2 regions of the Halopseudomonas salina genome follow, and region 2 is predicted to be linked to the other one. Evidence: predicted binding sites of a transcription regulator. Region 2 holds the regulator's gene; the other holds the start of a gene.

Region 1 (7,890 bases), on a different contig from region 2:
GATGTGGAACATGGCGGCGCGCGCTTTCAGAAGTGGGGAGCCGCGCAGTTTAGGGGGTGGCGCGCGCAGCGGCAAGCCACAAGCTGCAAGCTGCAAGTAGTCCGAGCAGATAGGCGAATTTGCTGTATCGGCAGAATTGGGTAGACAGGGATCAAATGGGCTTCACTCTGAATCGCTTGCAGCTTGCAGCTTGCAGCTTGCAGCTTGCAGCTTCTTTCCTTTCGCCCATAAAAAAAGGCAACTCCAGCCTGCCTGAACTGGAGTCACCCCAAATACACCCATAGTTACCTTTGCATCAAGCGTGCCAAGGCTTCCCCGGTGCTCGGTTACTCGGTTTCGTCCTCGTCGTGGCCGTCGATATTCATCCCCAGTTCCTTGATCTTGCGGGTCAGGGTATTGCGGCCCCAGCCCAGCAACTGCGCGGCGTCTCGGCGTCTGCCGGCAGTGTGCTTGAGAGCTGTTTCGATCATGATCCGCTCGAAGGCAGGGACGGCGGTTTCGAGTAGGCTGGTGACACCGCGGTCCAGCTCCTGGTCGGCCCAGATGCGCAAACTGTGCTCCCAATGGCCGTCGGCTGCACTGTCCTGGTGCTGATTGAGCATTTCCGGAGGCAGATCTTCAACTAACACCTCGCGGCTGGAGGCCATGACGGTGATCCAGCGGCAGGTGTTTTCCAGCTGACGCACGTTGCCCGGCCACGGCAGGCTGCGCAGGTAGTCGCGGGTTTGAGGCTTTAGTACCTTGGGTTCGACGGCTAGCTCCTTGGCGGCACGGGCGAGGAAGTGCTGGGCCAGAGCCGGGATGTCTTCGCGGCGCTCGGCGAGCTTGGGGATGTGAATGCGGATCACGTTCAGGCGGTGGAACAGATCCTCACGGAAGTTGCCGGCTTGTACCAGGTCCTCGAGATTCTGGTGGGTGGCAGCGATGATGCGCACGTCCACCTTGATCGGGACGTGGCCGCCCACGCGGTAGAACTCACCATCGGCCAGCACGCGCAGCAGACGGGTCTGGGTTTCCGCCGGCATGTCGCCAATTTCGTCGAGAAACAGGGTGCCGCCATCGGCCTGCTCGAAACGGCCGCGGCGTTGCACTGCCGCGCCGGTAAAGGCACCTTTTTCATGACCAAACAGCTCGGATTCCATCAGGTCCTTGGGAATTGCCGCCATGTTCAGCGCGATGAACGGGTTGCGTGACCGCGGGCTGTGGCGGTGCAGTGCGTGGGCTACCAGCTCTTTGCCAGTACCGGACTCACCATTGATCAGTACAGTGATATTGGAGTGGGACAGTCGGCCGATGGCACGGAAGACTTCCTGCATCGCTGGCGCTTCGCCGATTATCTCCGGCGTGCGTGCGGTGCTGAGGTCGGGCCCCTGGCCTTCCTGCTCGCGGCTATGGGCCAAGGCGCGGCGAACCAGCGCCACGGCTTCGTCCACGTCGAACGGTTTGGGCAGGTATTCGAAGGCACCACCCTGGTAGGAGGCAACTGCGCTGTCCAGGTCGGAGTGGGCGGTCATGATGATCACTGGCAGCTTCGGCAGTCTGTTTCTCAGCGTGGATAGTAACTCGAGACCGCTGGTCCCGGGCATGCGTATATCGCTGATCAATACGTCTGGTTGTTCGCGTTGCAGGCGGGCAAGAGCTGCGTCGGCATTGTCGAAACTGACGGACTCCATGCCCTCCTGCTGCAGCGCTTTTTCCAGCACCCAGCGTATCGAACGGTCGTCATCGACGATCCAGACGTTTTCAGTTCGGCTCATGGGTTTTGTCTCCGGGTACGGGTTCAAGTGGCAGGAACATGGTGAATACAGTGCGTCCAGGCTTGCTGTCGCATTCGATCAGGCCCTGGTGTTGACTGATGATGTTCTGGGTAATGGAAAGCCCCAGGCCGGTGCCCTCGGGGCGCCCGCTTACCATGGGGTAGAAAATGCTGTCGACAATGTCACGGGGGATGCCCGGGCCGTTGTCGATGACCTGCACCAGACAGACCAGGCGGTGGCGCACCTGTCCGATGGTGAACTGACGTAGGGCCCGGGTGCGCAGGGTAATGCGACCCTTTTTCAGCCCGCCCTGTTCAGCGATTGCCTGCATTGCGTTGCGCACTATATTGAGCAGGGCCTGGATCAGTTGCTCGCGGTCGGCCATTATTTCCGGAATGCTTGGATCGTAATCCCGGCGTAGCGTTAGTTCGTGTTGGGTCTCAGCCTCCACCAGGCTATAGACTCGCTCGGTGATCTCATGAATGTTCAGGGGCTGTAGTTTTGGCGGGCGATAGGGCCCGAGCATGCGATCAACCAGATTCCGCAGCCGGTCGGCCTCTTCAATGATCACATCGGTATAATCCTTGAGCGATTCTTCCGGCAATTGGCGGGCCAACAATTGGGCCGCGCCGCGTATGCCGCCCAGAGGGTTCTTGATCTCATGAGCCAGGCCGCGCACCAGAACCTTGGTGACCTCCTGCTTGGAGAGCTGGGCCTCCTCCTTGGTGATGCGCAGCAAGCGGTCGCGGGGATGCAGTTCCAGTAGTAGCCAATTTGTGGGAGCGTTGACAATGGGCGTTACTGAGTAGTCGACCATGAGACTCTGGCCGTTGTTCAGGTTCAGCTGTGCTTCGCGTTTGGTGAAGGGATCTCCGTCCGCCACCGCATGCTGCAGAGAGTCGATCGCTGCCTGATTATCATGGAAAAGCTCGCCGACCGGTTGTTGCGAAACACGCTGACCGCTGACCTCCAGCAGTATCTCAGCGGCTGGATTCATGTACCGCAGACAAAGGTGGTCATCCAGCAACAGCACAGCTGTGGTCAGGTTATCGAGTATCTGGCGTAAAAATCGATCAGGCAGCATATGAAGTCCCGTAGTTTGTGCAGACAAATGCAAGAAGCGAACCAATACGGGGCGTAAAACACGCCCTGGGTACTGGTTCGGCCGGCCGGACTATCCTGGGCCAGTACTTGTTTTGGTGCGAAGGCCTGTTCGTGAGCGCGCAAGTCGCTTGCATCGGGCTCTAGGGGCGTTCGATACACCGGCGTGGATGACCGGCGCGAGGGTGGTCGGCATGCGTCGATGATCAGTTAGCGCGATCAACGTCAGGATTCATGCACGAAATCCGGCGCACCAGCAATCAGTATGCACCAATATGGTGCGCCGTATTGACGCGGTTCAATCAGGGTGCTGTGCCGCCGGGTGCAGGAATCTGGGGAGCCTGGGGTGCGCTGTTTGGGCCGGTACGTCCGGGCTGCAGAATGGACGTGCGTTGAATATGTACGGTAATGCCCTGGCTGCGTTGTACTTCTTCGCCACGGGTGTTGGTTACTACAAGGGCAACATTGTGTGAGCCTCGGTCGAGTTCGCGCAGCGTCAGACGCTGGGTTGACTGCCCATTGCCGGCAACCGCCTCCTGTCGCATTTCGCCATCGACGTTGGCCCGCAATATGTGGCCGGGTGAGAGGGGTGGGTCAGTATTGATCGTCAGGGTGAGGTTGCCATCATTTGCACGTATGCCTTCGTCGTTCTTGGGACTGGCAATTTCGAGTGTGCGATAGCCACTATTCAGCTGGCCTTGGCGATCTTCATTGCGGTTCTGGGCACCTTGTCGGGCTTCCGGTGTCTGGGGCACTACCGACTCCAATGTATTGGTTGGCGGTAAATCAACCTGGCGGGAATCCGGGTGGGGCTGGTCGGAATAGATCTTGTTGCCCTGCGCGTCAGTCCAGGTATAGATCTGCGCGTTGGCGAAGCCGGCCAGCGAAGCGAGGAGGGCGCTCAGGGCCCAGCACAAATGAGTTCGCAGCATCGTTGTCACTCCTGTGATTCGAGGTCTCAGCCTTGCACCTGCGCGCTGATCTGGCAAGGTCCGGCGGACGGGCGAAAAAAAAGGGCGCCTGAAAGGCACCCTTTTTTCGACCGCAGCTACAACATCGGGTTCATACGCTGTAGTACAGATCGTACTCGAGGGGGTGAACGAAGGTGCGCACCTTGATTTCCTCGGCGGCTTTCAGTTCGATGTAGGCATCGATCAGGTCGTCGGTAAATACGCCGCCCTTGGTCAGATACTCACGGTCAGCGCTCAGGGACTCGAGTGCTTCTTTCAGGCTGCCACATACCTGCGGGATCTGGTTCGCCTCTTCAGGCGGCAGGTCATACAGGTTCTTGTCTGCAGCATCGCCAGGGTGGATCTTGTTCTGGATGCCGTCCAGACCAGCCATCAACAGTGCGGCGAAGCACAGGTAGGGGTTGGCAGCCGGATCAGGGAAGCGTGCTTCGATGCGACGCGCCTTGGGGCTTGAAACGTATGGAATACGGATCGAGGCCGAGCGGTTGCGGGCCGAGTAGGCAAGCATGACCGGCGCTTCAAAGCCAGGAACCAGACGCTTGTATGAGTTGGTAGCCGGGTTGGTGAACGCGTTCAGCGACTTGCCGTGCTTGATGATACCGCCGATGAAGAATAGGGCAGTGTCAGACAGGCCTGAGTAGCCTTCGCCAGCGAAGGTGTTCTTGCCATCCTTGGAGATGGACATGTGTACGTGCATACCGGAGCCGTTGTCGCCATACAGGGGCTTGGGCATGAAGGTAGCTGTCTTGCCGAAGGCATCGGCGACGTTGTGTACGCAGTACTTCAGGGTCTGTACTTCGTCAGCCTTGGCTACCAGTGTGTTGAACAACACGCCGATTTCATTCTGGCCGGCAGTGGCTACTTCGTGGTGATGGACTTCAATGGTCAGGCCCATCTCTTCCATCGCATTACACATGGCAGTTCGGACTTCATGATCGTGATCGACCGGTGGAACGGGGAAGTAACCACCCTTTACGGCGGGGCGGTGGCCCTTGTTACCGGTTTCGAAGTCGGCATCAGTGTTCCAGGAAGCCTGCTCAGAGATGATCTTGAACATGGAGCCGGAGATGTCCGATTTGAACTTTACTTCGTCGAACACAAAAAACTCGGGCTCTGGTCCAACAAATACGGTGTCACCGATACCAGTGGACTTCAGGTATTCCTCGGCGCGGCGAGCAATGCTGCGGGGATCACGCTCATACCCCTGCATGGTGGACGGCTCGATAATGTCGCAGACGATGATAACGGTTGGCTCTTCGGTGAAGGGGTCCAGTACCGCAGTGCTGTCGTCGGGCATCAGGATCATGTCGGAGGCTTCGATACCCTTCCAGCCGGAGATGGAGGAGCCATCGAACATCTTGCCTTCTTCGAAGAAGTCATCGTTCACATCACGGGCGGGCATGGTGACGTGCTGCTGTTTGCCTTTGGTATCGGTGAAGCGAAGATCAACCCACTTCGCGTCAAATTCTTTAATCAGTTTAACTGTCTTCGACATGGTTTCCTCCAGAAGGAATCATTAGCCAGGCATCTGACCCAGCGTTACAAAATTCGAGCGGAATACATCTACGCTCCGCTTGTGGTATTGAGGAGCAAAAGGTGTGCCATTTCAGAGCATGCCCTGAAACACCCGTTCCGTAAGCCTTGCATCAGTTGCTGCCGATTAATGCACCTAATAAGTGCGCCCTAAAATGGTGCGTATAAAGAGGCGACGATTCATTATGGTGCAATGCTGGCCAGTGTTTGATAACAACTGACCTACGAAATTCACACAGCGGCGCCTATGATGCTCTGCTTTACTGTTTCTTGCACTCGTCGACACGGAAAACTGCCGTTTCGTACAAAAAACATACACTGTCATGCGTGGGTCTGTATAATACCCCCCTCTTTTTTCAGTTAGCCGGGCTACGCCTGGCCACCCAGGATGTCCATAGTGATCGAGAATCTCCGCAACATCGCCATCATCGCCCACGTTGACCACGGTAAGACCACGCTGGTTGACAAGCTTCTGCGCCAGTCTGGCACCCTTGAGCGGAACGAGCTCGACACTGAGCGCTTGATGGACTCCAACGACCAGGAAAAAGAACGCGGCATTACTATTCTGGCCAAGAACACCGCCATCAACTGGCATGACCATCACATCAACATCGTTGATACCCCCGGCCACGCCGATTTCGGTGGTGAGGTAGAGCGCGTGATGTCGATGGTTGACTCGGTGCTGCTCCTGGTTGACGCGGTTGACGGCCCGATGCCGCAAACCCGCTTCGTGACCCAGAAAGCCTTCCAGGCTGGCCTGCGTCCGATCGTGGTCGTGAACAAGGTAGACCGCCCCGGTGCCCGTCCTGATTGGGTCGTAGATCAGATGTTTGATCTGTTCGACAACCTCGGTGCGACCGAAGAGCAGTTGGATTTCCCCATCGTGTTCGCTTCGGCGATCAATGGCATCGCCGGTCTGGCACATGATGATCTGGCCGAAGATCTGACACCCCTGTTTCAAGCTATCGTCGACAACGTGCCACCGCCGGCCGTTGACCGTGATGGTCCGTTCCAGATGCAGATCTCCGCACTGGACTACAACAGCTTCCTTGGCGTGATCGGTGTGGGTCGTATTGCCCGCGGCCGGGTCAAGGCAAACACCCCAGTGGTTGCCATTGACGTTGATGGCAAGCGCCGCAACGGTCGTATTCTCAAGCTGATGGGTCACCACGGCCTGCACCGCATTGACGTTGACGAAGCCGCCGCCGGCGATATCGTCTGCGTCAGCGGTTTTGACCAACTTTTCATCTCTGACACCCTGTGTGATCCGCTGAACGTTGAAGCCATGACCCCGCTGTCCGTTGACGAGCCGACCGTGAGCATGACCTTCCAGGTCAACGACTCCCCGTTCTGCGGCAAGGAAGGCAAGTTCGTCACCAGCCGGAACATCAAGGAGCGTCTGGACAAGGAGCTGCTGTACAACGTGGCTCTGCGTGTGGAAGAAGGCGACAGCGCTGACAAGTTCAAGGTGTCCGGTCGCGGCGAGCTGCACCTGTCCGTACTGATCGAAACCATGCGCCGTGAAGGGTTTGAAATGGCCGTAGGCCGTCCTGAAGTCATCATCCGTGAGATCGATGGCGAGAAGCAGGAGCCCTTCGAGAACGTCACCATCGACCTGGAAGAGCAACACCAGGGCGCGATGATGGAGCAGATGGGTCTGCGCAAGGGCGACCTGACCAACATGGTTCCGGATGGCAAGGGTCGTGTACGCCTGGAATACACTATCCCGGCACGTGGCCTGATCGGTTTCCGCAACCAGTTCCTGACCCTGACCTCCGGCTCGGGCATCATCACCAGCATCTTCAGCCACTACGGGCCGATCAAGTCCGGTGAAATGTTCGGTCGCCAGAACGGCGTACTGGTCTCCGTTGCTACCGGCAAGGCGCTGACCTACTCGCTGGAAACCCTGCAGGCACGTGGCAAGCTGTTCCTGGGTCATGGTGACGAGGTCTACGAAGGTATGTTGGTCGGCATCAACAGCCGTGACAACGACATGGGTGTTAACCCGACCAAGGGCAAGAAACTCGACAACATGCGCGCCTCGGGCAAGGACGAAACTATCGCCCTGGTCCCGCCGATTCGCTTCACCCTGGAGCAGGCGCTGGAGTTTATTGAAGACGACGAGCTGGCAGAAATCACGCCCAAGTCGATCCGTCTGCGCAAGAAGTTGCTCAGCGAGAACGAGCGTAAGCGCTCCAACAAGTAATCGGCTACATCTGTATTAAAAAACCCGCCCTTGTAGGCGGGTTTTTTATTGCTCTGATATCGGGGCGTCGGCTAATGGCTACTGCCGACCGTTTAACGCGCGTTTTGCACCTCGAACCCCTGAATGACCTGGTCGAGGTCATCTTCCATCAGTTCTCGCAAACGGGTTTCATACTGGTCTGCGGCCTCGGCCAGATCCACGACAATTTCCACTCGGCGGTTCAATGCGCGGGTTTCCGGCCATTCGTTGCTGGCTCGGGGCCGAGTGTCGGCATAACCCTGAACCTTGAGGCGTTGAGCTTCTACTGCGCCGGTTGCGAGCA
Region 2 (7,890 bases):
TTGACCAGTACTGCGCCGCTTTCGGGCCGCAGCTGCGCGCCAATCAACCGCAGCAAGGTGGTCTTGCCGCAGCCTGAAGGCCCCATGATCCCGGTCACCTTGCCGCGCGGAATACGGATATCCACACCATCAAAAATGGTGCGTCCGCTGCGCTTGAAGGTGACCTGTTTGAGGTCAACGATGAATTCTGAATCGTCGGTCATAAAAAAATCGGGCTTCCTGGCTACCGGCGCAAGGCGGGCAAAATGAACGCGCTAATATAACAGTTTGGTGTATCCAGCCCAAGTGAGGGCTGCACAATAAAACCGCCGCGCAATATTCGCCAACACAATGCCACCCTTGTGCGGACTTAACAGCGGCGGCAAGACTGGCAACGGATGAGTTAAAGGAGACAAGGCGCTATACTCTCACGCTTGCCAACAGACGAAGTGTGCATATGCCTGATTTTGATTTTACCGCTTCCGCGCGGCGTAGCATCGAGATGGAGCGCGACGCGGTTCACAGCCTACTTGAGCGCCTTGACGAGGGCTTCGTCAAAGCCTGTGATGCCCTGCTGTCATGTACAGGACGCATTGTTGTAACCGGCATGGGCAAGTCCGGACATATAGGCAAGAAAATTGCGGCCACTCTGGCCAGCACTGGCTCCCCTGCTTTTTTTGTGCATCCGGGCGAAGCCAGTCACGGCGACATGGGCATGATCACCCGGCAGGACGTGGTCATCGCCTTGTCCAACTCCGGCAACACTGCCGAAGTCGTCACATTGCTGCCGCTGCTCAAGCGTCTCGGGGTACCGCTGATCAGTATTACCGGCAATCCCGACTCGGTCTTGGCCAAGGCGGCTCTGGCCAACCTGCATACCGGTGTTGAGCAGGAAGCCTGCCCGTTGAATCTGGCGCCGACATCCAGTACTACTACTGCGCTGGTCATGGGCGACGCCCTGGCTATTGCATTGCTCGAAGCCCGCGGCTTCAGCGCCGAGGATTTTGCCTTCTCTCACCCCGGGGGCACACTGGGACGCCGATTACTGCTGCTGGTTGACGATATAATGCACGACGGTGAGCGGATGCCCATGGTTACCCCGCAAACATCACTGCGCGACGCGCTCCTGGAGATGACCCGCAAGGGCCTGGGTCTCACAGGGATTACCGATCAACAGGGCAGGCTCGCTGGCATATTCACCGACGGCGACCTGCGTCGCACACTGGATCAGAACCTGGATATCCACACCTCGAGCATCTCCCTGGTGATGACCCCGCAGTGCAAGACAGTGAGCCAGGGCGCCCTTGCTGCCGAGGCATTGAAGATCATGGAAGACGCCAAGATCAACGGGCTTTTTGTAGTTGACCCGGATGGCCGACCGGTGGGCGCATTGAATATGCACGACCTGTTGCGCGCGGGGGTAGTATGAGCTCGATCGAATCAGGCATGAGTGCTGACCTGAGCCGCCGCGCAGCCGGCATCCGACTGGCGATTTTCGATGTCGATGGAGTGCTTACCGATGGCCGGTTGTTCTTCATGCCTGACGGCACCGAATTCAAATCCTTCAATACCCTGGACGGCCACGGCATCAAGATGCTGATGGCTTCGGGCGTTGAAGTGGCGATTATCAGTGGTCGCAAGTCACCGCTGGTGGAAAACCGCGCAGCAAATCTGGGCATCAAGCATTTGATTCAGGGGCGCGAAGACAAACTCAACGCACTTGCCGAGCTACGCGAGATATTGCCCTTCGAGCTCGAGCAGATCGCTTTCCTGGGCGATGATCTTCCAGACCTTCCGGTCATGCGCCGCGTCGGACTGGGTGTGGCGGTGGCCACGGCTGACAGCTTTGTGCGCGAGCAGGCCCATTGCGTCACCCGTGCAGCAGGCGGCGCTGGAGCAGCCCGGGAATTCTGCGAAATGATAATGGGCGCGCAGGGCACACTTGGCAAAGCACGCGAGGCTTATCTCTGATGTTTGCTATCCCACGCTACTTACGCACTGCCGGACTGATAGGCCTGGCAGTAGCCCTGGCACTGGCCGTGGGGTATTTCAATATTCGGCCCTCCTCCTTCGACCAGGAGCCGCTGGTGACCGACCCGCTGCAACCGGATTTTTTCATGGAAAATACGCAGATACTCATGTTCAACGGACAGGGGACACCGGCATACCAGCTGCGTAGCACCCGGGCAACGCATCAACGCACCGATGACAGTACGCAGCTTGAACAGCCAAACCTGTTGTACTATCGCCCCGGCGAAGAGCACCCCTGGTTGCTGCAGGCGCAACAGGGCGCCGTAACCAAAGGCGGCAATCAAGTGCAATTGAACACCGATGTACTGCTGCAGCGGCAGGATCCCACTGAGCCCTCGGCACGCATGACCACGCAGGCTCTGACGCTGTTTCCCGAGCGTGATTATGCCGAAACGGCACAAAGCGTTAGAATCGAGACCGCTGGCAGCGTCACCACTGCTGACGGCATGCAGGTTTTTCTTGATGACGGCCGCCTGGAGCTGCTGTCCAACGTACGAGGTCAGCATGAGCTTCAATAAATTCCTGCCGGTGGTCGCACTGCTGCTGGTTGCCAGCCTGCCGGCAATGGCATTACCTCAGGACAGCAACCAGCCGATCCGAATCCAGGCCAACAGTGCCACCCTGGATGAGCGCCGCAACACTGCGGTCTACCGGGGCAACGTCATTATTACCCAGGGCAGCATGCGCCTCACTGGAAACCAGGTCACGCTGGCTACCGACAGTGCCGGTGCGGTGAGCAAGATCACCAGCACGGGAAACCCCGCTACCTACACTCAGACCCCCGGCGAAAACGACGGCGAAGTGAACGCCCGCGCGCAGACCATCGAGTACTTTGCCGACAGCGAACGCGTAGTACTGATCGACCAGGCACGCCTGGAGCAGCGCGGCAACACCTTTCAGGGTGACTTCGTCAGCTACGACATCAATGAACAGGTGGTAGACGCGGGACGACCGGCGGCGGGTGACTCGGGCGAACCGGGGCGCATCGAAATCGTGATCCAGCCCCGCCAACGCGATGAAGCCGCCAATCCATGACCGGGCCCGCCATGACCGAATCTGCTGCAACCGTCCTCGAAGCACGCCATCTGGCCAAGGCCTACAAGACGAGAAAGGTCGTTGAGGATGTGTCCCTGTCCATCCGCAGTGGCGAAGTAGTTGGCCTGCTTGGCCCTAATGGCGCTGGCAAGACCACCTGCTTCTACATGATTGTCGGGCTGGTGAAGGCCGACCATGGTCACATACTGGTAGACGGCCTCGACGTCACCCATCTGCCCATGCATGGACGGGCTCGCCAGGGCATCGGCTACCTCCCCCAGGAGGCATCCATTTTCCGCAAGCTGAGTGTGGCCGACAATATCATGGCGATACTCCAGACTCGCAAGGATCTGGACCGGCAGGGCCGGCTCGACAAGCTGAGCTCCCTGATGCACGAATTTCATATCCATCATCTGGCCGACAGCAAGGGCATGAGTCTGTCCGGCGGCGAGCGCCGTCGTGCTGAGATAGCTCGCGCGCTGGCAAGTGACCCCAAGTTCATTCTGCTCGATGAGCCCTTTGCCGGTGTGGATCCGATCTCGGTAAACGATATAAAACAGATCATTCAGCATCTCAGGGACAAGGGCATTGGCGTGCTGATCACCGATCACAATGTGCGCGAGACACTCGACATCTGCGACAAGGCCTACATCGTCAGCGATGGGCATATTATCGCCGAGGGAAACGCGCAGGCCGTACTCGACAATCAGCTGGTCAAGGATGTGTATCTGGGCCAAGAGTTCCGGCTATAAAAACAGGGTCGATTCAGGCATGCTAGCCTCAGGCCAGCCTCGCACCAACGCCAGTAATAGCGCATAAGGTAATACGTCCGATAATGAAACCTACGCTCGTCCTCAAGATGGGGCAGCAGCTGACCATGACGCCGCAGCTGCAGCAGGCCATCAGACTGCTCCAACTGTCGAGTCTCGACCTCCAACAGGAGGTTCAGGAGGCCCTTGAAGCTAATCCGATGCTGGAAATGGCTGACGAGGCTGACGATGATCATGGCGGCTCGGGATCAGATGGAGCCGACAACGACGATGCCCCCGCCGTCTCCGTACCCGAGCCGGTTGAAATGGACGCCATTGATCAGCACTCCCAGGCCGCCGAGGAAGGCAACTGGAATGAACAGATTCCTAGCGATTTGCCCGTAGATACCCAGTGGGAAGATGTCTATCAGACATCGGCAAGCTCGCTCCCCAGCGGCGATGATGATGACTGGGATTTCACTTCCCGCACCGGTACCGGTGAAACGCTGCAAAGCCACCTGGAATGGCAGCTGAACCTGATTCCTCTTTCGGAAACCGACCAGCTCATTGCACTATCGATCATTGATGCAATCAATGCAGACGGCTATCTGGAGGAGTCTCTCGAAGAGATCCTTGCCTCCATCGACCCGGAGCGCGAAGTGGAGCTCGACGAAATCGAAATGGTGCTGCACCGAATCCAGCAGTTCGAACCCGTGGGTGTAGGGGCACGTGATCTGAGCGAGTGCCTGCTGCTGCAACTGCGCCAGCTGCCGGCCGACACCCCGCTGCTGGAGCAGGCACAGAAGGTCGTGCGCGATCATCTGGGCTTGCTTGGCAGTCGCGATTTCAGTCAGCTGATGCGTCGCACACGGCTCAAGGAAGACCAGCTGGGTCGCGTTATCGCGTTGATCCAGACGCTCAACCCCCGCCCCGGCTCGGAAATAGCTTCGGGTGAACCCGAATATGTGATCCCCGATGTTATTGTGCGCCGCGACAGCAACCGCTGGATTGTCGAGCTGAATCAGGAATCTGTTCCCAAGATCCGGGTCAACAGCCAATACGCCTCCATGGTACGGCGTGCCGACTCCAGCACAGACAACACCTACCTGCGCAATAACCTGCAGGAAGCACGCTGGTTCATTAAGAGCCTGCAAAGCCGCAACGAAACATTGATGAAAGTGGCCACTCAGATTGTCGAGCACCAGCGCGAGTTTCTCGAGTACGGTGAAGAAGCAATGAAGCCCCTGGTGCTGCACGACATAGCCGAAGCCGTAGGTATGCATGAATCAACGATCTCGCGGGTAACTACGCAGAAATTCATGCACACGCCTCGGGGTATCTTCGAGCTTAAGTACTTTTTTTCCAGCCATGTCGGCACCTCTGAAGGCGGCGAATTTTCCTCCACGGCGATCCGCGCGCTGATCAAGAAACTGGTCTCGACAGAAAACCCGAAGAAACCATTGAGCGACAGCAAGATCGCTGGTTTACTGGAAGAGCAGGGAATTGATGTAGCCCGTCGTACCATCGCCAAGTACCGCGAATCGCTCAATATCGCTCCGTCGAGCGAACGTAAGCGGATTGTCTGACCGGCGGGCCTGATACGCAGAGCACGAAATACGGCATTATGGGGAATCGACTTCGTTTCCCTGCTTCATCAAGCCAATCAGGAGAAGTCATATGCAACTGAACCTAAGCGGTCATCAGCTCGACATTACCGATCCACTGCGCAATTACGTGAACGAGAAAATGTCCCGCCTGGAGCGACATTTCGACAAGATTACCAATGTTCAGGTCATACTCGAAGTCGAGAACTTCCGACAGAAAGCTGAAGCTATCCTGCATGTAGCCGGCGGCGAGGTAGTCGCCAACGCAGAGCACACAGACATGTACGCCGCCATTGACCTGATGACCGACAAACTTGATCGGCAGCTGATAAAGCACAAGGAAAAAAACCTCAATCGCCAGCAAGGCGTCAACGACCGCTAACCGCTAAGGCAACCGTAGCCAAAACCCATGCAAATTGATCACATACTGACCCCCCAGCGCACCTTTGCCGGTGTGCAGGGGGGCTCCAAGAAAAAGATGCTCGAGCTGATCGGCAAGATGATCGCCCAACATAGTCATCTTGATCCCGACAGCATTTACCAGAACCTGATAGCCAGGGAGAAACTTGGCTCAACCGGTTTTGGTAACGGTATAGCCATACCCCACTGTCGGCTGGAGGATTGCCATAAACCGGTAGGCGCGCTGTTCCAGCTGCAATCGAAAATTGATTTTGATGCACTGGACGGAGAACCGGTGGACCTTATCTTTGTGCTGCTGGTCCCACAGGAAGCCACCGAACAGCATTTACAGATACTCAAGATGCTTGCCGAAAAGCTTGACCAGGCTAGCCTGCGTGAAGCCTTGCGCGAAGCGGACGATGCCGATGAGCTTTATCGCATCATGACCGTTACAGACTCGGATACCTGAGCGCCATGCATCTTGTTGTAGTCAGTGGTCGTTCCGGGTCCGGCAAAAGTACCGCGCTGCACCTGCTGGAAGATAACGGGTTTTATTGCATCGACAATCTACCCGCGGGGCTGCTGCCAGACCTGGCACGGCAGGCCAACAAATCAGGCATGCAATTACCCAAGGTCGCCATCAGCATCGATGCAAGAAATCTGCGCAGTGACTTGCAGCGGTTTCCCGAGCTGTTGGCGCAGGTACGTGATAGTGGCATTACCTGTGACGTGATTTTTCTTGCTGCCACCGATGAAGTGCTGATCAAGCGTTTTTCAGAGACCCGCCGCAAGCATCCGCTCACCGACCAGAGCCACTCCCTGGCCGAAGCAATAGCGGCCGAGCTCCGTCTGCTTGAGCCTATCATCGACCTAGCCAACCTGAAGATCGATACCAGCCATCTCAATCTCTACCAGCTACGCGACACCCTGAAGCAGCGTCTGCTGGGTAGCCAGGGTAGTGCGCCGTCCGTTCTGATCCAGTCCTTCGGATTCAAGCGGGGCGTACCCGTTGATGCGGATCTGGTGTTTGATGTGCGATGCCTGCCCAACCCTTACTGGAAACCCGAACTGAGGCAGTTCTCCGGCAAGGATCAACCTGTTCGCGACTTTCTCGACGCCCAACCCGACGCCCAGGAAATGTTCGAGGACATACATCGATTTCTGAGCAAGTGGCTGCCGCGCTACGCCGCTGGTGAACGCAGCTACATGACCATTGCGATTGGCTGCACCGGAGGGCACCACCGTTCGGTCTATATTGCCGAACGACTTTTGCAGGCTCTGGGCAGCAAAACAGCCAACATGCTTATCCGCCACAGGGATATTCCCTGACCATGCTCACCAGGCGCACGCTGATTATCAACAAGCTCGGCCTGCATGCCCGAGCTGCAGCCAAGTTCGTTGGCGTAGCCAATCGACACGGCTGTGAAGTACGTATCGGCTCAACAGAAGAAGATCAGGTCAATGGCAAAAGCATCATGCAGGTCATGATGCTGGCAGCCGGCAAGGGCAGCGAAGTCTGCATCACCTGCCAAGGTGACGACGCTGAACAGGCGATGCAGGAACTGCTGGCATTGATTGAGGATTATTTCGAAGAGGGGGAGTGAAAGCGGCAAGCCGCTAGGCTCAAGCGGCAAGCTACAAGCGGCAAGCCTCAAGCTAAAAGCCAAAGCCAAAGCCACGCTGCGGCCTGTTAACTCTAATGGTGCGCTCCCTGCAACACCTGCTCCATTGTCTTCAGCACCCAACTGATTCCGTCATACCCTCGGCGGGAATCCAGGCGGATTCTTTCGATACAAACCTGAACCTCAACTCAGCCAGACTCCCGCTTGCCGCTTGTAGCTTGTAGCTTGCCGCTTGCCGCTGCTTTACTCCCCTCCCACCGTCATCCCGTCCACCAGCCAGCTCCCGGTCAGATTATTCCCGCGTCGCTCGATGTCCGATCCCACACAACGCAGATTAGCGAACATATCCTTCAGGTTGCCAGCTATGGTCACTTCCTGAACCGGGTGCTGAATCTGGCCATTCTCCACCCAGAACCCACCGGCTCCGCGAGAATAGTCTCCGGTAACGCCATTGACGCCCTGCCCCATCAG

Evidence for each region. The regulator sigma-54, encoded in region 2, starts transcription at its own class of promoters, with help from an activator protein. The targets are predictions, from matches to a motif close to ANTGGCATNNANNTTGCTNT.
Region 1: glnA (glutamate--ammonia ligase) is a predicted target of sigma-54. The motif match lies at 5,416-5,435, and genes of this name have one in related genera.

The regions. Positions count from the first base shown of each region.
Region 1 is NZ_BMFF01000002.1:693,610-701,499, forward strand. Features, by position in the region: gene trmL (tRNA (uridine(34)/cytosine(34)/5-carboxymethylaminomethyluridine(34)-2'-O)-methyltransferase TrmL) at 1-12, opposite strand, end outside; gene ntrC (nitrogen regulation protein NR(I)) at 327-1,757, opposite strand; gene glnL (nitrogen regulation protein NR(II)) at 1,744-2,841, opposite strand; gene IEV54_RS07165 (DUF4124 domain-containing protein) at 3,161-3,790, opposite strand; gene glnA (glutamate--ammonia ligase) at 3,921-5,324, opposite strand; gene typA (translational GTPase TypA) at 5,760-7,568, shown strand; gene IEV54_RS07180 (flagellar motor protein MotB) at 7,661-7,890, opposite strand, start outside.
Region 2 is NZ_BMFF01000009.1:21,609-29,498, forward strand. Features, by position in the region: gene IEV54_RS16040 (ATP-binding cassette domain-containing protein) at 1-203, opposite strand, end outside; gene IEV54_RS16045 (KpsF/GutQ family sugar-phosphate isomerase) at 437-1,408, shown strand; gene IEV54_RS16050 (KdsC family phosphatase) at 1,426-1,950, shown strand; gene lptC (LPS export ABC transporter periplasmic protein LptC) at 1,950-2,528, shown strand; gene lptA (lipopolysaccharide transport periplasmic protein LptA) at 2,515-3,045, shown strand; gene lptB (LPS export ABC transporter ATP-binding protein) at 3,057-3,797, shown strand; gene IEV54_RS16070 (RNA polymerase factor sigma-54) at 3,881-5,380, shown strand; gene hpf (ribosome hibernation-promoting factor, HPF/YfiA family) at 5,472-5,780, shown strand; gene ptsN (PTS IIA-like nitrogen regulatory protein PtsN) at 5,808-6,266, shown strand; gene rapZ (RNase adapter RapZ) at 6,272-7,126, shown strand; gene IEV54_RS16090 (HPr family phosphocarrier protein) at 7,129-7,401, shown strand; gene pmbA (metalloprotease PmbA) at 7,663-7,890, opposite strand, start outside.